3 regions of the Pandoraea sp. PE-S2R-1 genome follow, and region 3 is predicted to be linked to each of the others. Evidence: predicted binding sites of a transcription regulator. Region 3 holds the regulator's gene; each other region holds the start of a gene.
What was found. Region 3 encodes sigma-54, which starts transcription at its own class of promoters, with help from an activator protein. Its sites were predicted from a motif close to TGGCANGNAANCTGCTTT; they were not measured.
Positions count from the first base shown of each region.

Region 1: CDV44_RS16950 (circularly permuted type 2 ATP-grasp protein) is a predicted target of sigma-54. The motif match lies at 3,459-3,476, and genes of this name have one in related genera.
Region 2: nirB (nitrite reductase large subunit NirB) is a predicted target of sigma-54. The motif match lies at 5,354-5,371, and genes of this name have one in related genera.

Region 1 covers NZ_NGUR01000013.1:232,339-239,041, forward strand. The annotation lists gene CDV44_RS16935 (proteasome-type protease) at 1-70, opposite strand, end outside; gene CDV44_RS16940 (transglutaminase family protein) at 161-961, opposite strand; gene CDV44_RS16945 (alpha-E domain-containing protein) at 966-1,958, opposite strand; gene CDV44_RS16950 (circularly permuted type 2 ATP-grasp protein) at 2,004-3,428, opposite strand; gene CDV44_RS16955 (ureidoglycolate lyase) at 3,866-4,399, opposite strand; gene alc (allantoicase) at 4,480-5,499, opposite strand; gene uraD (2-oxo-4-hydroxy-4-carboxy-5-ureidoimidazoline decarboxylase) at 5,571-6,104, opposite strand; gene puuE (allantoinase PuuE) at 6,197-6,703, opposite strand, start outside.
Region 2 covers NZ_NGUR01000017.1:465,770-472,472, reverse strand. The annotation lists gene CDV44_RS26055 (nitrate reductase) at 1-2,233, opposite strand, end outside; gene nirD (nitrite reductase small subunit NirD) at 2,277-2,693, opposite strand; gene nirB (nitrite reductase large subunit NirB) at 2,704-5,196, opposite strand; gene CDV44_RS26040 (MFS transporter) at 5,538-6,703, opposite strand, start outside.
Region 3 covers NZ_NGUR01000015.1:522,658-529,360, forward strand. The annotation lists gene lptA (lipopolysaccharide transport periplasmic protein LptA) at 1-629, shown strand, start outside; gene lptB (LPS export ABC transporter ATP-binding protein) at 673-1,425, shown strand; gene CDV44_RS19760 (RNA polymerase factor sigma-54) at 1,520-3,010, shown strand; gene hpf (ribosome hibernation-promoting factor, HPF/YfiA family) at 3,151-3,504, shown strand; gene ptsN (PTS IIA-like nitrogen regulatory protein PtsN) at 3,741-4,196, shown strand; gene hprK (HPr(Ser) kinase/phosphatase) at 4,260-5,225, shown strand; gene CDV44_RS19780 (PsiF family protein) at 5,381-5,710, shown strand; gene rapZ (RNase adapter RapZ) at 5,892-6,703, shown strand, end outside.

The sequences.
Region 1 (6,703 bases), on a different contig from region 3:
CCGCGTTGGTGCGGGTATCGGAGAGAAAGACCAGCCCGGCATCGAGCTTCATGGCCACGCAATACGTCATGTCGTTCCTGTCTTGCAAAGCAGGGGCACCGTCCAATTCGGTGCCCCTGCGAGTGAATCTTGTGAGGGTACTGCCAGTGACTGATAGTGACTACTGGTCGAGCGGCGCCGCATCGACTTTCACGGACACATGCAGCGCTTCGGTCGCCCCGCCGCTGCGCATACCGCGCACCGGGGCGGCGGACTCGTAGTCGCGCCCCACGGCCAGCCGGCAATAGTTGCCGCTGGCGAAGCACGCGTGCGTGACGTCGATGCTAACCCATCCCGCCCCGTCGACCCAGACGTCGACCCATGCATGGCTTGCCGCATGGGGCACGTCGCCCGGATCGATGTAGCCGCTAACGTACCGCGCAGGCACGCCGCGCGCCCGGCAGATGGCCAGCATCAGATGCGCATGATCCTGACACACGCCCCGCCCTAGCGCCAACGCTTGCGCGGCGGTGCTGGTCACAGCGGTGATACCCGATTCGTATTCGACGTTGTTGCAGATGATCGCTGCCAGTGCCAGCAGTTCATCAGGCGTGGTGAGTCCGGTGTCTGCGGCCATGGAGTCGATGGCCTCGCTACGGGCGGTCAGCGGCGTCGGGCTGGCGAAGGATAACACCGGTACGGTGTGGGCCGTCTCGCCGAGCCGCCCGTCGACCAGCGGCGTGGTTTCGATTTCTCCTTCGGCGAGCAGGTGGATTTCGCTATGCGGCTGGTGCAGCACGAGGGTGTGCATGTCGTTGCCGTAGGCATCGCGCGCGGCGGTGAGCTTGCCGGGCGCGTTGAGCCGCCAGTGCACGACGCGCTGCACTTCCGATGACGGCGGCGTGAGCCGCAGTTGCTGGATGGTGTAACGCACCGGCGTGTCGTAGCGGTAGGTTGTCTCGTGACGAATAGTCAGGCGCATGGCATCAGGCCGCGAGCGGGATCAGGAACGTCTGGCTGATCTTGTTGCCGAGCACGGACACGCGCTCGAGAAACTCGGTCAGGACCGGGTGCAAGCCTTGCTGCTGAATCTGCTGGATATCGGTGTATTTGAGTTCGGCGTGCAGTTTGCCGGCGTATCGTTCGACGTCGCCGGATTGCGCGTTGGACAGGGTGGCGAGGTTTTCGCAAACGCCCGTGAGTGAAGCGAGCAGCGAGCGCGGCATATGAGCGTTGAGCATGAGCAATTCGACGACGCGCTCGGGGGTAATCACGTCGCGATAGACCTTCCGGTAAATTTCGAAACCGGACACGCTGCGCAGCACGGCCGACCAGTAGTAAAAATCGGTCGGATGCGACGCGTCGGGGCCCGCCCGGTCGGTGCGCACGGCCTCGTGAAAGCGCACGTCGAGGATACGGGCGGTGTTGTCGGCGCGCTCGAGAAAGAGGCCGAGCCGGGTGAAGTAAAACGCGTCGTCCTGAAACAGGGTGCCGAAGCTGACGCCGCGCGAGAGATGCGAGCGCACTTTGACCCACTCGAAGAGGTGCGCCGGGTCATGCTCGAGCAGGTCGATCATGCGGGGGAATTCGAGCCACGTGCTGTTGACGGTTTCCCACAGTTCGGTAGTGAGCGTGCCGCGCACGGCGCGGGCGTTTTCGCGGGCGGCCGCGAGGCAACACGCGATACTCGACGGGTTGTCGCGATCGCGCACAACAAAGTCGAGCACGTTGGCACGCGTGGCGCGGCTGTGTTTGCGATTGAAAGCAGGTTCGAGTTCTGAAATTCGCAACGTGGCGCGCCAGCCGGCTTCGTCGTTGAGACCGGCCAGCGAGATGGGAGCGTTGTCGTCTTCGTCGTCGATGACGTCTTGCGGGAGCAGCAGGTTCTGCAAGTTGACGTCGAGCAGACGCGCGGTATTTTCGGCCCGCTCCATGTAGCGGGCCATCCAGAACAGGTGGTCGGCGGTACGGCTGAGCATGATCTCTTCCCGAGTTTGATGACGTAGTTCTGGCTGTCGATTCGGTTACTTCTCAAGCACCCACGTGTCTTTGGTGCCACCGCCCTGCGATGAGTTGACGACGAGCGAGCCCTCGGTGAGCGCCACGCGCGTGAGGCCGCCCGGCACCATGGTGATGTTCTTGCCGGACGACAGCACGAACGGCCGCAGATCGATGTGTCTCGGGGCGATGCCGGCTTCGACGAAGGTCGGACAAGCGGACAGCGCCAGCGTGGGCTGGGCGATGTAGCCGTCGGGCTTGGCAAGCAAGCGTTGCCGGAAGGCTTCGATCTCCGCCTTGGTGGACGCGGGCCCGACGAGCATGCCGTAGCCGCCGGCGCCGTGCACTTCCTTGACGACAAGCTCGCCGAGGTTATCGAGGGTGTACGCAAGATCGTCGGCGCGCCGGCATTGGTAGGTCGGCACGTTGTTCAAAATCGGCTTTTCGCCGAGATAGAACTCGATCATGTCGGGCACGAACGGGTAGATGGACTTGTCATCGGCGACGCCAGTGCCGATGGCGTTGGCCAGCGTGACGCGGCCCGCACGGTAGACGCTCAGCAAACCCGGCACGCCCAGCGTGGAGTCGGCACGGAACGCCAGCGGATCAAGAAAGTCGTCGTCGATACGACGGTAAATGACGTCAACGCGCTTGGGACCGTTGGTGGTGCGCATGTAGACAAGATTGTCTTCGACGAACAAGTCCTGCCCTTCGACCAACTCGATGCCCATCTGCTGGGCCAGAAACGCATGCTCGAAGTACGCTGAGTTATAAATACCCGGGGTCATGACGACGACGGTCGGGTCGTCAACGCCCATCGGCGCGACGGCGCGCAGGTTGTCGAGCAACATATCGGGGTAATGCTCGACCGGTGCGATGCGGTTCCGGGCGAACAGCTCCGGGAACAGCCGCATCATCATCTTTCGGTTTTCTAGCATGTATGACACGCCGGACGGTACGCGCAGGTTGTCCTCCAGCACGTAGAACACACCATCGTCACCGGTTCCCGCTCTGACGACGTCGACCCCTGCGATATGCGCGTAGATGTTGCCGGGCACGTCGACACCCTGCATCTCCGGCCGATACTGAGCGTTCATCAACACCTGCTCAGCCGGGATGACGCCCGCGCGCAAAATGTCCTGATCGTGATAAACGTCGTGAATGAACCGGTTCAGCGCATCGACCCGCTGACGCAAACCAGTCTGCAAGGTCTGCCACTCATGCGCTGGAATGATTCTCGGGATGAGGTCGAAAGGTATGAGCCGCTCGGTACCCGCCTCGTTGCCATAGACGGCAAAGGTGATCCCCACCCGTCGGAACGCAAGGTCAGCCTCGGTCCGCTTATGGTGCAAAACATCGTCGGACTGACACTTGAGCCAATCGTCAAATCGACGGTAGTGCGAGCGAGTCGTGCCTGTGATGCTCGCCATCTCGTTATAGCTCTCGACCATACGCTTCTCCGCAGATTGCTGTGTCGAGATCGAGCAATATCCATGCCCGAGCTTTTTTGATCACTTTCGGCACGATTTCGGTGCGGTTTCCTCCACTACGCACCATGCCGGTGATTTTGAGTATAGGTCGGCGCGTTCGTTGGCACAGGATTTAGCCTTTTAGACCTCCTCGCTGGACACACCGAAACCTCCCCGCTGGACACGCCGAAACCTCCCCGCTGGACACGCCGAAACCTCCCCGCTGGACAGACCGAAGCCCCTTCCCGCTGCTCAGACAGTGTTCAACTCGCCTCGGGAAGGGGCTCCGGTCTATCCCTACCCACGTCGCTGGTCCCTCCGGCGACACCGCCCCCTCCGCTCTTCGTTTCCTCTTCCCGCCAAACAAAAACGCCAGACATCGTCTGGCGTTCTTGTTTGATTCCCTGCAAGGCTGCCTGTTATGCAGCTTTCTGCCCGCCCTGCACTTTGTCCAACTCGGCCTGCGTCAACCAATACGATCCCGGCAAATCCTGCTCGTCACAGTTGTGACCCTCACCACCCCGGTCCACCACGATGAAGTCACTCACCTCGTGCAATGCAAGTAATGGGTGATGCCACACGCCTCTCGCATAATTCACGCCCTGCCAACCATCCGAGACGAACGCTCGCATCTGGCCCACGTCCAACTCGCCCGCCGGAGCGACCACCACCAAATACGGCAAGGTCTTCAACGGGATGAACGCCTGACTGCCCAACGGGTGACGCTCCAACATCTTCACCTCGTACGGCAACGTGCGCGGTTGACCACGGAACACGTTCACCAACGTGCGGCCACCCTCGGGCCCCAGATCGACCGTCGCCAGATCGTGATACCGCTCGGTGGTCCCGCCATTGATCGCGAAATGCTTCGCCCCCGCCAACTCGATCACGTCGCCAAACGCCGCAAACGACTCACGCGTCAATCGCTCAATCTTCAATGCCGGACCCGCCATATCACGCTCTCCTTCTTGTTTTATCCACTCGCACACTCGCCGCCCGACGCTCCGGGCGGCAGTTGCACGCTGTCTTTTGCTTACTGCTTCCCGCCCAACCGACCCCACAGGCGCAGGCGCGACACGCCTCCGTCCGGGATGATGTTGAACCGGATGTGCGTGATCGCACCCAGCTTCTGAATCTGCTCTTCAAAGAAGAACTGCTTGTCCATCGCCAACTTCTGCTCAGGCAACAACACGGGCCAGAACATGGACTGCGTAATCAACGACTGCTCGGTGCCGCCCGTGACGTACGCGCCCTGAATGGAGCAGCGGTCCGGGAAGTTGCCCTTGAAGTGCGCGGTATCGACTTCGATCTTGCCGATCTCGCCCGGCTGCGCCAGCGCGATGATGGCCCAGTCGTTACCCGGCTCGCGACGACGGCGCGTCTCCCAGCCATCGCCCATGTTCACGCCACGGCCCGGCATCAACAGGTTCGAGGCCAAACCGAAGTGCTGGTTGTTGGCCGCGACGACGTAGCCGCCGTTTTCCATCGCGATCAGGTCGATCAGTTCGTCACGCGAGCGATTGTTCCAGTCGCTCTGCGGCAAGCCGTACAGGCGCAGGCGCGCCAGTCCGCCGTCCGGATACAGGTTCACGCGCACGTGCGTGGCCGGGCGCTGGCTGGTGATGTCGTGGTAATGGTGCGAGTTGCCTTGCAGCGTGGTCGAGGCGAGCAGTTCGAACCACTCGGCGTTGTCGGCCGGCGCACCGTCGGGGCTGTAGCAGCCTTCCAACGACGCGGCCGGCGGGAAGTTGCCGGTGAAGTGGCTGGTGTCGAGATCGACGCCGAACAACACGCCCGGACGCGCCAGCTTGACGATGCACCAGTCGTACCCGTTGACGCGCTTGCGGCGCGTCTCCCAACCGTCCATCCACTTGCCGTTGTCGTCGTACTTGCCGGGGATGAACACGGCAGGGTCGGGGTTGAGCATGCGCTCTTTGGCCGCGAAGAATTCGTCGCTGGCCACCAGTGCCTGTGCACCCAGACGCGGGTCAGCCAGATTGACGTAACGGCGCACGAATTCCGGTGCGTTCGGGTCTTGCGGGGCGAGGGCCATGCCAACTCCTTAATGCGCTTTAGTGTCTGAAACGGTAATGCGGATGGTGCTTAAACCTGCTGGCTGGCGGCTCAGTCGCTCACCAGATCCTGCAAGCGGAAACCCGCGATGCGGAAGATCTGACGCAGGCACTCTTCGATCTCGTCGGCACGGCTGTTTTCCAGTCGCGTCGCGAAGTTCTCGATGATGCTGCTGCGCGTATGTCCACGCACCGCCAGGATGTACGGGAAACCGAATTTGGCCTTGTAGGCGTCGTTCAACTGCGTCAGCTGCGCAAACTCTTCGGCGCTGCATTGGTCGAGACCGGCACCGGCCTGCTCACGCGTGGATTCGGCCGTCAATTCGCCACGGACTGCTGCCTTACCCGCCAATTCCGGGTGGGCACGGATGAGGTCGAGTTGCGGGCCTTCGCCGGCATCGATGACGGCCTGACACATCGCATCGCGCAAGGCGGCAACGGTGGCGAACGGACGATCTTCCCAGGCGGCTTCGGCCACCCACGGGGAATGCTCGAAAATGCCATCGAGTGCGGCGATGAATTCTGCGCGCGGCAGCGCCGACAACGCGGCAACGGTACGTTGGGTCATAGGCAACGGGGCGTTCATTTACTGCTCTCCTGGAGAACAAGGGTGGCGCCCCGCCGCGCTCCCTCGCGCAGCCCGATGACGCCTGTCGGTTTCAAGATTAGGTGATGAACTCAAGCGGCCACGAACGGGTGGCGCTCCTGCCAATGGCGTGCCACGTCGATACGTCGGCACACCCACACCCGGTCATGCTTTTCGATGTGATCGAGGAATCGCTGCAACGCCGCAAAGCGCCCCGGACGACCCAACAACCGGCAGTGCATGCCGATCGACAACATCTTCGGTGCTTCGTCACCCTCGGCGTACAAGACGTCGAACGCGTCGCGCAGGTAATGGAAGAAGTGGTCGGCGGTGTTGAAACCCTGCGGCGCGGCAAAGCGCATGTCGTTGGTATCGAGGGTGTACGGCACGACCAGATGCGGCTTCACTTCGCCACTGCTGGTTTCCACCTGCGTCCAGAACGGCAGGTCGTCGCCGTAGTTGTCGGAGTCGTAGACAAACCCGCCCTGCTCGACCACGAGCCGGCGCGTGTTGGGGCTATCGCGCCCGGTGTACCAACCCAGCGGCGCGCTGCCGGTCATTTCCTTGAAGATGTCGATGGCGATGCGCATGTGCTCGCG
Region 2 (6,703 bases), on a different contig from region 3:
CGGCCAGCAACGGCTGCACCGCCGCGTGCAGTTGCAGCGCGTCGCCACGACGCACCGCCGACACACGCCACGGCAACGTCATCGGATCGACCCGCACGGCCGCATGCTTCAATTCAGGCTGTTTCGAATACTTGTCGACAGCGCCCGTCGTCGTGTCGTTGACACCGCCGCCGCCGAGAAACTGGCCGCTCCAATGCATCGGCACAAAGACCGTGCCCGACGCCACGTCGTCGCTCACGGCAAGCATCAGCACGCGCTCGCCGCGACGGCTGGACAGCCGCACGAAGTCGCCCGCGCGCAAGCTGCGCCGGGTGGCGTCGGTCGGATGCATCGTCAGCGTGGGCTCGGGCGCGTGTTCGAACAATTGCCCGACGCGGCCCGTGCGGCTCATGCCATGCCACTGGTCACGCAGCCGCCCGGTAATCAACCGGAACGGATGACGCGCATTGATCGGCTCGGCCACCGGCTGGTACTCGAACGCATGGAAGCGCGCACGGCCATCGCTCGTGGCAAAGACGCCGTCTTCGTAGCGACGCGCCTGCCCTTGCGTGGCACCGGCAGGAAACGGCCATTGCTGCGGCCCCTGTTGTTCGAGCATCGCGTAGTCGATGCCGCCGATATCGAGATCGCGGCCGAGCGTCAGTGCGCGATGCTCGTTGAAGACCGCTTCTGTCGAATCGAAGACAAACCGCTCGACCGGCATGTCGAGTTTCGGCGCGAGACGACGCGCCACTTCGCTGGCAATCCACCAGTCGGCACGCGCCGCACCGGGCGCTTCGAGCGCTGCGCGCACACGCGAGATACGCCGCTCGGAGTTGGTCACCGTGCCCGCCTTTTCGCCCCAACTGGTAGCGGGCAGCAGCACGTCGGCGTAAGGCACGGTGTCGGTCTGATGGAAGGCCTCCTGCACCACGACAAACTCTGCGGCATCGAGCGCTTCGCGCACCCGTGCGCTGTCGGGCATCGAATGCACGGGGTTCGTGCAGGCGATCCAGATGGCTTTGATGCGCCCGTCGCGCACCGCGTCGAACATCTCGACGGCTGGCAAACCGGGGCGATCGGACAGCCCCTGCATGCCCCACAACTGTTCGACTTCCGCACGATGGGCCGCATTGCCGATGTCGCGATGTGCGGCGAGCATGGTTGCCAGTCCGCCGACTTCGCGACCGCCCATGGCATTGGGTTGCCCGGTGAGCGAGAACGGGCCCGCACCCGCACGCCCGATCTGACCCGTCGCCAGATGCAGATGAATCAACGCCAGATTCTTTTCCGTGCCGTGGCTCGACTGATTCAGGCCCATGCAATACAGCGACAGCGCCGCCGGGCTTTCGCCGAACCAGTCCGCCGCCTGACGCAGTGCAGATTCCTCGATGCCACACACATCCGCGACGAGCTGCGGCGGATAGGCGCGCAGGATTTGCTTGAGTGCATCGAACCCCTCGGTGTGCGCATCGATGTAGCGGCGGTCGATGCGCCCTTCCCAGATCAGGTGATGCAGCATGCCGTGGAACAGCGCCACGTCGGTGCCGGGCACGATGGGCAGATGCAGGTCCGCCATCGCGGCGGTATCGGTGCGGCGCGGGTCGATCACAATCCAGCGAATCGACGGATCGGCCGCCCGGGCCGCCTCCAGCCGGCGAAACAGCACCGGATGCGCATACGCCATATTGCTACCCGCGAAGATCACCGTTTTTGCCGCTTCGAGATCCTCGTAGCACGTGGGCGGGCCATCGGCACCGAGCGCCATCTTGTACGCGCTCACGGCGCTCGACATGCACAGCCGCGAGTTCGTATCGATGTTGTTGGTGCGCACCAGCCCTTTCGCGAGCTTGTTGAAGACGTAATAGTCCTCGGTGAGCAACTGCCCCGACACGTAGAACGCCACGGCATCGGGCCCATGCTCGCGGATGATGTCGGCGAAGCGCGACGCGACCGTGCCGAGCGCGTCGTCCCAAGTGGCGGGAACACGTACCGCGTCGCGCGCCGCGCGCAGCTCGGGCATGAGCACGCGCCCGGCCAGCGACTGCGCGGTGAGCGGCAGCGTCATGCCCTTGCTGCACAGGCGTCCGTAGTTGGCCGGGTGTGCCGGGTCGCCCTGCACGCCGACAATGCGCTCACCATCGCTTTCGACCAGCATGCCGCAGCCCACGCCGCAGTAGCAGCAGGTCGTCTTCGTGACCGTCGTCACGGCAGGTGCCGCCACCGATGGGGAGGCTGGGGTCAGCAGATTCATGACAGACTCCGGCGCGGACATGATGTCGAGTGCCCTGTAGTGTTCAGACGGTGGCCGACACGTCGGCATCCGCTGGCGCGGCGACTGTCTCGTCGCTCGTCTCGCTGCTCGTCTCGCTGCTCGTCTCGCTGCTCGTCTCGTCGAACGACAACAACACGTCGCTGCCGTCGAGCCGCACGGCGAAGCGCTCTGCGCAGCCCACATCGGGCGCGCAGGCCTGCCCCGTCGCGAGATCGATGTTCCACGCGTGCAGCGGGCAGGTCACACGCTCGCCGTGAACAATGCCCTGCGAGAGCGCGCCGCCCTTGTGCGGACACTGGTCGCGCAGCGCGAAAACCTTGTCGCTCTCGGTGCGAAACAGCGCAATGTTGCCGTCGGGATGCGGCAACACACGCGTGCCCAGACGCGGAATCGCGTCGATGTCGCACACATGCAGCCAGATAGGTTGAGACATTTCCATGGCGTCGTCCTCAGGCGGTGGCGGGGGCAGCCGCAGATTTCACGGCGACCGGTGTGATGGGAATGACCGGCTTGAGCGGCACATACTCATTCGCCTGCTTGCCGTCGATACGCGCTTGCCACGGGTCGGGCAGTCCATCGAGTGCATAGAGCAACCGTTCATACAGCGCGCGACGGTTCGCCGCGTCGTGCACTACGCGTTGCTTCACGTAATCGAGTCCCACGCGCGCGAGGTAGTGCACCGTGCGATCGAGGTAATAGGCTTCTTCGCGATACAACTGAAGAAAAGCGCCGGTGTATTCCTTGACCTCTTCGGCCGTCTTCACCTTGACGAGAAACTCGGCGACTTCCGTCTTGATGCCACCATTGCCGCCCACATACAGTTCCCAGCCCGAGTCGACGGCGATCACACCCACGTCCTTGATACCCGCCTCGGCGCAGTTTCGCGGACACCCCGACACGGCCAGCTTCACCTTGTGCGGCGACCACATGTTGGCGAGCATGGTCTCCAGATCGATACCCATCTGCGTGCTGTTCTGCGTGCCGAAGCGGCAGAACTCGCTGCCCACACACGTCTTCACGGTGCGGATCGACTTGCCGTAGGCGTGTCCCGACGGCATGCCCAGATCGCGCCACACACTCACGAGGTCTTCCTTCTTCACGCCGAGCAAGTCGATGCGTTGCCCGCCCGTGACCTTGACCATCGGAATCTGGTACTTGTCCGCGACGTCCGCGATGCGACGCAGTTCGCTTGCGTTCGTCACACCGCCCTTCATCTGCGGCACGACCGAGAACGTGTTGTCTTTCTGAATGTTGGCGTGCACACGCTCATTGACGAAGCGGCTTTGCGGATCGTCAACAGCTTCCTTGGGCCACGTGCTGAGCATGTAGTAGTTCAGCGCCGGACGGCAGGTCGCGCAACCGTTGGGCGTGCGCCATTCAAGAAAGTCGTAGGCCGCGCGATGCGACGTCAGCCGATGCTCGCGCACGGCGCGGCGCACGTCGGCATGCGACAGATCAGTACAGCCGCAGATCGCCTTTTCTTTCGGTGCGGCGTCGTAAGTCGAGCCCAGCGTGCTCATCAGAATCTGCTCGCACAATCCGGCGCACGAGCCGCAGGAGCTGGCGGCCTTCGTGTGCTTCTTCACGTCGTCGAGCGTGAACAGCCCCTTCTCGGTGATGGCCTTGACGATGGTGCCCTTGCACACGCCGTTGCAGCCACACACCTCATCGGTATCGGCCATGCCGGCCGCGCGGCTTTGCCCTTGTGTGCCGACATCGCCCACGCTCGATTCGCCGAACATGATGCTATTGCGCAACTCACCCAGCGCGCGACCTTCGCGCAGCAGCTTGAAGTACCACGCGCCGTCGGCGGTGTCGCCGTAGAGGCAGGCCCCGACGAGCTTGTCGTCGCGAATCACGAGCTTCTTGTAGACGCCACCGGCCGGGTCGGACAACACGATTTCTTCGGTGCCGTCCCCGCCCAGAAAATCGCCTGCGGAAAACAGATCGATGCCGGTGACCTTGAGCTTGGTCGAGAGCACCGAGCCGCGATAGCTGCCGATGCCCATCAACGCAAGGTGATTCGCGCAGACCTTGGCCTGTTCGAACAGCGGGGCGACGAGACCGTAGGCCACGCCGCGATGGCTCACACATTCACCGACCGCGTAGATGCGCGGGTCGTAAGTTTGCAGCGTGTCGGAAACAACAATGCCCCGCGAGCAATACAAACCCGCCGCTTCGGCGAGCGTCGTGTTCGGGCGAATGCCGGCGGCCATCACCACCAGATCGGCCGCGATCTCTTCACCATTGGCAAAGCGCACGGCGCGCACGGCACCGGCCGTGCCGTCTTCACCGTCGCCGAGAATTGCTGCCGTCTGATGCGACAGCCGGAACGTCAGGCCGCGTTCTTCCAGCGACTGCTGCAACAGCTTGCCCGCCGTGGCATCGAGCTGGCGCTCAAGCAACGTCTCGGCCAGATGCACCACCGTGACCTCCATGCCGCGCAGCTTCAGACCATTGGCCGCTTCCAGACCGAGCAGGCCGCCACCAATGACCACCGCGTGACGCTTGACGCGTGCGGTCTCGATCATGGTTTCGGTATCGCGAATGTCGCGATAACTGATCACGCCATCGAGATCCTTGCCCGGCACCGGCAGGATGAACGGGCTCGATCCGGTCGCGATCAGCAGGCGGTCGTAAGGCGCTTCGGTGCCGTCGGCACAGCGCACGACGCGGCGCGGGCGGTCGATTTGCGTGACCTCTTTGCCCAAGTGCAGCGTGATGCCCTTCCCGGCATACCAATCGAGCGGGTTGAGCACGATGTCGGCGAACGCCTGTTCACCCGCGAGCACCGGCGAGAGCAGGATGCGGTTGTAGTTCGGATGCGGCTCCGCGCCGAACACGGTGATGTCGTATTGATTCGGCGCGATCTCCAGCAGCTCCTCGAGCGTGCGGATACCGGCCATGCCATTGCCGATGACGACCAGACGAGGTTTGCGCATGTTGACAGCTCCTGTGGCAGCGCCCGAAAAACAAAACGGCGTCCGTCCGTGCCGCAGCACGGAGGGACGCCGTTGTCCGGTGGGTGCAACGCAGGCTTGCCCCTGACGTCGCACCGGTATCAATGCTCGCGACGCCTTTGCCGCTAGCGTTAGTCACTACGCAACAAGCATGCCAGCGAGGGTGCAGTCATCGGCAAAGCGTTGCCGGATAAGGCAGGAGGGGAGGAAGAACAGAGGGAGCGAGGCAAGCGGCAGGGGCAACGTGCTGCACCGCAGCAGTGCACAACCCGGTTCGCCCGCACCACGATGACGCGGGCGAACCATGATGCTGCACGCCTTGATCAGCGAGCGGTGCGGGGCGAATGCCCACTGACTTGTGCGCCGGCATCTGCCGGAAGGCGTGCGCCATCGATCAGGCCGAGCAACGCCAGACCGCCCATCACGACAAATGTCCACCGGAAACTTGCCGCGCTGTAGGGCGTGGCGCCGGCCACTTCGGTCATCTTGAGCACCAGCGCACCGAGCGCGATGCCCAGCCCCGAGGTCATCTGCTGCAACGCCGAGAAGAGGGTCGATGCCCCGCTCATGTCGTCGGGCGGTACGTCGGCAAAGCCCATGGTCGCCAACGTCGTGAACTGCACCGAACGGCAGATACCGCCGAAGAGCAGCACGAGCGCGCTGATCCAGAGCGGCGTCGTTGCCGTGAGCAGCGCACACAACGCGAAGCCGATCGCCACGAGCACGCCGTTACCGAGCAGCACGCCGCGAAAACCGAAGCGCCGCATGATCGGTGTCGTAGCAGGCTTGATGCCAAGGTTGCCCGCGAACAGCGCCAGCATCAGCAGCCCCGACGTCACCGCACTCATGCCGAACGCCAACTGGAACATGAGCGGCAGCAGAAACGGCGCGCTGCCGATGGCAATCCGGAACAGCGAACCGCCCCAGACCACGACCGCGAACGTCTGCACCCGAATCGCGCCCAGATTGATCAGCGGATGCGGCGTGCGAAGGAAGTGCCGCACCGACCACACCATGGCGACACCGCCCACGACGAGACAACCGATCACCATCGGCCAGTCCGCCGGGGTGCGGCTGGCCAGCTCCACGCCGAACATCAGCGCACTCGCGCCGACCCCGCTCGCGACGAAGCCCGCAAAATCGAACGGCTTGCGCTGCCCCGGCGACGGCTTCACCAGCCACAAGGCCGCCGCAAACGCAGCGATACCCAGCGGCACGTTGATAAGAAAGATCCAGTGCCAGCTCCACGTCGACGAGATGAAACCGCCCAACGCAGGCCCGAGCACCGGCGCGGCGAGCCCGGGCCATGTGATGGTTGCGATGGCACGAACAAGCGCCGGTTTGGGGGTGTTGCGCAACACGACGAGCCGTCCGACGGGCACCATCATCGCGCCCGCCAGCCCTTGCAACACACGGCACACGGTGAACATGTCGAGGCTGGTGCTCATCGCGCACAGCACCGAGGCGAGCGTGAACAAGGCAATCGCCG
Region 3 (6,703 bases):
CGGTGCTCGGCGCGCTGGCGTCGCCGCTCGCCCATGCCGAGCATGCCGACCGCGACAAGCCGCTCAACATCGAAGCGGATCACATGAGCTATGACGACCTCAAGCAGGTCAACATCTTCACCGGCAACGTGACGATGACCAAGGGGACCATTCTCCTCAAGGCCGATCGCGTCGAAGTGACTCAGGATCCGGAGGGCTATCAGTACGCCACCGCCTATTACAAGCCGGGCGGTCCGCTCGCGTACATGCGTCAGAAACGCGACGGTCTGGACGAGTACATCGACGGCTGGGGCCAGACGATCTACTACAACGGCAAGACCGAAGTCGCCACGTTGACCACGCAGGCCACGCTCAAGCGTCTGGCCGGCGGTACGAAGGTGCTCGACGAGATTCACGGCAGCGTGATCACGTACGATACGTACAACGAGGTGTACACCGCCAATAGCGGCGCCGATCAGGTCAATTCGAACAATCCGAATGGCCGCGTGCGTGCGACGCTCGCGCCTCGCAATGCCACGGGCGCTAACCAAGCGCAGCCCGGCGGCGCGAGCAAGCCTGCCGCCGCAGCGCCCAAGGGCGATCTGCCGGCACTGGCTCCTTCCAAACGCCTAGAGAATCCGCGTGAGTAATCCCGACCAAAGCAACGCTTCCAGCATCAATCAGGGCGCCGGCATGGTCGGCAAGCCCAGCGCGCTCGTCGTGCGCTCGCTCAAGAAACAATACGGTGCCCGCACCGTCGTCAAGGACGTCTCGCTCGACGTGAAAAGCGGCGAAGTCGTGGGGCTGCTCGGGCCCAATGGCGCCGGCAAGACCACGTCGTTCTACATGATCGTGGGGCTGGTGCCGGCCGACGACGGCGAGATTCAGCTGGATGGCAACCTGATCAGCGAACTGCCGATTCACGAACGCGCGCGCATGGGTGTTTCGTATCTGCCGCAGGAAGCGTCGGTGTTCCGCAAGCTCACGGTCGAAGACAATATTCGCGCCGTGCTCGAATTGCAGGTCGATGCGCAGGGCAAACCGCTCAAGCGCGATGAAATCGAGCGCCGCATCGAGTCGTTGCTCGACGAGTTGCAAGTGGCGCATCTGCGCGAGAACCCGGCCATGTCGCTCTCGGGCGGCGAGCGCCGTCGCGTGGAAATTGCCCGCGCACTGGCCACCCAGCCGCGCTTCATCCTGCTTGATGAACCGTTCGCGGGTGTGGATCCGATCGCGGTGCTGGAAATTCAGCGCATCGTGCGCTTCCTGAAAGACCGAGGTATCGGTGTCCTGATTACCGACCACAACGTGCGCGAAACGCTCGGTATCTGCGATCACGCGTACATCATCAGCGAAGGCTCGGTGCTCGCCGCCGGCACGCCTGACCAGATCGTTGCCGACGAAAGCGTCCGGCGCGTTTATCTGGGCGAAAATTTCCGGATGTAAAGCTAATTTTTCGCATGTAAACCCTGCCTCCGATAGCGAGGCAGGCCGGTTTCGCTGACGTGACAAAGCCTCTACAATGAAGGCGAGAAACGTTATGAAACCGACCCTCCAACTCCGCACCTCGCAGCACCTGACCCTCACCCCCCAGTTGCAACAATCGATCCGGTTGCTGCAACTGTCGACGCTCGAACTTCAACAAGAAGTCGAGCATGCCCTCACCCAGAACCCGATGCTCGAGCGCGAAGACGATTGGCTCGCCGGGTCCGTGCGCGTCGGCACCGACGGCTCGCTTCGCAATGAACGCACGACATCGGTCAGCAGCACGAACGACGCGCCGTCCGAGGGTAACGGTCACGACGAGGCACGCGAGCTCGATGGCGAAGCGCGTTTCGACGATAACGGCCAGGACAGCGGCAGTGACTGGAGCCTGAACGACTTCGCCCGCACGGGCAATGCCACCGACGACGACGACAACAACTCGCGCCCGCAACTGCACGTCGATCATCCGAATCTGCGTGAACACCTGCTGGCCCAGTTGCGCGTGACCAAGGCCGCGCCGCGCGATCGCGCGCTGGTGGAGTTTTTAATCGAGTCGCTCGACGAAGACGGTTATCTGGGCACGACGCTCGATGAAATTCAGGCGGAAGTGGCCGAAGAACTGTCGCTCGAGGCCGAAGAGATCAATGCCGCGCTGGCGCTGCTGCAAAGCTTCGACCCGGCCGGCGTCGGTGCACGCACCCCGTCCGAGTGCCTGCGGCTGCAATTGCAGCGGCTGCCTGCGAGCCCGGTGCGCACGATTTCGCTGCGTATCGTCTCCGATCACCTGGAACTGCTCGCCGCACGTGACTACACGCGGCTGCGTCGCGTGCTTGGCGTGGGCGAAGACAGCCTGCGCGCCGCGCATCAACTCATTCGCTCGCTCGACCCGTTTCCGGGGGCCGCGTACGGCACGCCGCAGGCCGACTACGTCATTCCCGACGTCCTCGTGCGCCGGCAGGGCAGCGGCTGGACGGCGGAGCTCAATCCCGAAGTGATGCCGCGTCTGCGCATCAACGAAATGTATGCACGAATTCTGCGAAATAATCGCAACGATCCGGGCACCGGGAACCTCCAACAGCAATTGCAGGAAGCGCGCTGGCTGATCAAGAACATTCAGCAGCGTTTCGACACGATCCTGCGGGTCGCGCAGGCCATTGTCGAGCGTCAAAAGAACTTCTTTTCCCACGGCGAAATCGGTATGCGCCCCTTGGTTTTGCGCGAGATTGCTGATACGCTGGGTTTACACGAATCCACGATTTCGCGGGTGACAACCAGTAAGTACATGCTCACTCCATTCGGAACTTTCGAGCTCAAGTACTTCTTTGGTTCGCACGTCGCGACGGAAGCCGGAGGGGCCGCGTCATCCACGGCCATCCGTGCCCTCATCAAGCAACTGATAGGAGCCGAAGACCCGCAGAGCCCCCTTTCCGACAGCCGTATCGCGGAACTGCTGGCAGAGCAGGGTTTCGTGGTGGCGCGACGCACTGTCGCGAAATACCGCGAAGCCATGCGAATTCCCGCAGTCAACTTGCGCAAATCTTTGTAGGACAGTCCTGGTGAGCCGTGTTGGCCTGCTGGGGCATAACGCCGCAGTGCGACATTGCGTCACATGAATGGCTCGCACTCCCGCTAGCCCGTCATTTGTGACGTGGCCTGCACTTCGGCATTTCAGCAAGGAGAGCAGCTATGAATCTGAAGATCAGTGGACACCATCTCGAACTCACGCCTTCGCTGCGCGAATTTGTGACTAACAAGCTTGACCGCGTGTTGCGCCATTTCGATCAAGTGATGGGCGCCGAGGTGATCCTCTCTGTCGACAAGACCAAGGAGAAAACCGGACGCCAGGTAGCCAGCATTACGGTGTTTCTCAAGGGTAAGGAGATTTTCGTCGAGAAGTGTGACGAAGATATGTACGCCGCCATCGACAAGCTGATCGATATGCTCGACCGCAAGGTAATCCAGTTCAAGGACAAGGTTCAGGACCACGGTCGCGAGGCCATCAAGCATCAGCAGCCGCCCGAGCAGGAACCGCTGCAATGAGTGCTGACTGGCGTGGTAGTCGCGTCGACTGACACTGACGAAAGCCCGCGCGGAACCTCGCGCCTGCAATTGCGTCTGTCATAGTCTGGCATCACCCACCGCGGGGCCGTTGAACGGCCCCTTTTATATGGCTTGGCGCATTTCTGGGGAATGGCGCGGGGGTCAGCGGCAGGTGGTCTATAATGCGAGGTCAATCGGGGGTTGGAGGGCGACTACGCGTTCGCCCGCATTACAAGATGAACCGTTTAGTCAAACTCTTACCTGCGTCCAACATCCTGCTTGGACTCTCCGTCACCAGCAAGAAGCGCGTCTTCGAGCAAGCCGGGCTCCTATTCGAGAGCAATGCCGGGCTCACTCGCGCTGTCATCACCGACAATCTCTTCGCGCGCGAGCGACTCGGCTCGACCGGACTCGGTGAAGGCGTGGCGATTCCGCATGGTCGAATCAAGGGCCTGAAGCATCCAATGGCGGCGTTCGTGCGCCTGGAAGCGCCGATCCCCTTCGAAGCCCCTGACGGCCAGCCGGTGTCCCTGCTGTTTTTCCTTCTGGTGCCCGAACAAGCCACCCAGCAACATCTCGAAATCCTGTCCGAAATCGCACAATTGCTTTCGGACCGATCGATGCGCGAGACGTTGTCGAATGCACCAAGCGCCGAAGACATTCATACGGCACTCGCGAACTGGCAGCCCTGAGCCCACACGCCAGACAAGCCCCGTAGCGTAGACCCCACACCCCCAACCGAACGAGGCGACGCGGTGGAACTGACCGGCATCAACGCGCAAAGCATTTTCGACGACAACGCCGCCACGCTGCGGCTGTCGTGGCTGACCGGCCATGAGGGGTGGGAGCGCGGCTTCACGCCGGAGAGCGTGGCCACCGCCACATCGAGCGCCGACCTTGTCGGTCACTTGAACCTCATCCACCCGAACCGTATTCAGGTGCTCGGCGAAGCCGAACTGCGCTACTACCAGCGCCTGACGGAAGAAAACCGCAAGCGTCATATGGGCGAGGTGATTGCGCTGGAGCCGCCGTTCCTCGTGGTCGCCGACGGCCTCGAAGCCCCGCCCGACCTCGTATTGCGCTGCACACGCTCGTCCACCCCGCTGTTCACCACCCCGCTCTCGACCGCTTCGGTCATCGATAGCCTGCGCCTGTACATTTCGCGTGTGTTCGCACCGCGTTGCACGATGCACGGCGTTTTTATCGACATTCTGGGCATGGGCGTGCTGCTGACGGGCGATTCGGGTCTTGGCAAGAGCGAGCTCGGTCTGGAACTGATCAGCCGTGGACACGGACTGGTCGCCGACGATGCCGTCGATTTCGTGCGTCTTGGACCCGATTTCGTCGAAGGCCGCTGTCCGCCGCTGTTGCAGAACCTGCTGGAAGTGCGCGGCCTCGGCCTGCTCGACATCAAGACGATCTTCGGTGAGACGGCCGTGCGCCGGAAAATGAAGCTCAAGCTGATCGTGCAACTGGTGCGCCGCCCCGATGGCGAATTCCAGCGCCTGCCGCTCGAAGCACAAACGGTCGACGTGCTCGGACTGCCCATCAACAAGGTGATCCTGCAAGTGGCGGCCGGGCGAAACCTCGCCGTGCTGGTCGAAGCCGCCGTGCGCAACACGATACTGCAACTGCGCGGTATCGATACGCTCAAGGACTTCATGGAGCGCCAGCGCCAGGCCATGCAGGACCCGGACGGCATGCAGGGCAAGCTGCTCTGAGCCTCAGCACCCTCTCGGCCAGCCCAATCCCCCGGGTTTACCGCAATTTCTGCTTTTTTCTGTCAACGCCGCGCGATTGCGGCGCGTTTTCTTTCATGTTGTAATCGCCACGCAGTCCTTCCCCTTGCGTGTCCGACCCTTATGGAGAGACGACCATGAAGAAAGCACTCGCTGCACTGCTCCTGCTGTCCCCGCTGCTCGCATCGCCCGTTTTCGCCCAAACGGCCTCGGCACCGGCGGCACCCAAGGCGAACTCGCAAAACAACAAGATGACCGCCTGCAATCAACAGGCCACCGGCAAAACCGGCGACGATCGCAAGGCGTTCATGAAGCAATGTCTGTCGGCCGCCGGCACCCCGGCACCTGCCGCCAAGCAAACCCAGCAAGACAAGATGAAGTCCTGCAACACGGCCGCCACCGGCAAGAAGGGCGACGACCGCAAGGCGTTCATGAAACAGTGCCTGTCGAGTCAACCGGCGGCCTGATATCCGGGCTTGCCAACGGTGTTCGCGAACGGCGCCCCCACGGGCGCCGTTTTCATTGATGCCCCGATCGCGCCCCAAATGAGCGAAAGCCTGAAAGCCGCGTGGAACCATTCACGCAATTTCAAGCCCGACACCCGAACGACACAATCGCTTACCATCATGGTTGTATCCGGGAAATGCCATGAAGATCGTATTGATTACCGGCGTTTCGGGTTCGGGCAAATCGCTCGCCCTGAACGTCCTCGAGGATGCGGGCTACTACTGCGTCGACAATCTGCCGTCGCGCTTTCTGCCTGAGCTCGCCGAATACCTCGAAACGCAGAACTACACACGTCTGGCCGTCGCCATCGATGCGCGCAGCGGCGGCTCGCTCGCCGATCTGCCGCCGATCGTCGGCGGCTTGCGCCGTTTCGGCCACGATGTGCGCGTGCTGTTCCTGAATGCCACCACGCAAACGCTGGTGCAACGCTTTTCGGAAACGCGCCGCCGCCATCCGCTCTCCGCCGCCTCGACCGATCCCGTGAATGCCAGCGGGTCGCTCGTGGAGGCCATCGAGAAAGAGCGCGAGATGCTCAACAGCGTGACCGAGCTGGGTCATCAGATCGACACGAGCAATCTGCGCGCAAGTGCATTGCGGCGCTGGATTCGCGAATTCGTGCAGCACGATCACACGGGCCTGACGCTGATGTTCGAATCGTTCGGGTTCAAGCACGGCGTGCCGCTCGATGCCGATCTCGTCTTCGACGTGCGCTCGCTGCCCAATCCGTACTACGACACACAACTACGGCCACTCACTGGCCGCGACCAGCCCGTCATCGACTTCCTTTCTGCGATTCCGGAAGTCGACGAGATGATCAATGACATCGGCGCGTATCTGCAAAAGTGGTTGCCGAGCTTCATGCGCGATAACCGCAGCTACCTGACCGTGGCCATCGGCTGCACCGGCGGACAGCACCGCTCGGTGTTCATCGCCGAAACGCTCGGCGAGCGCTT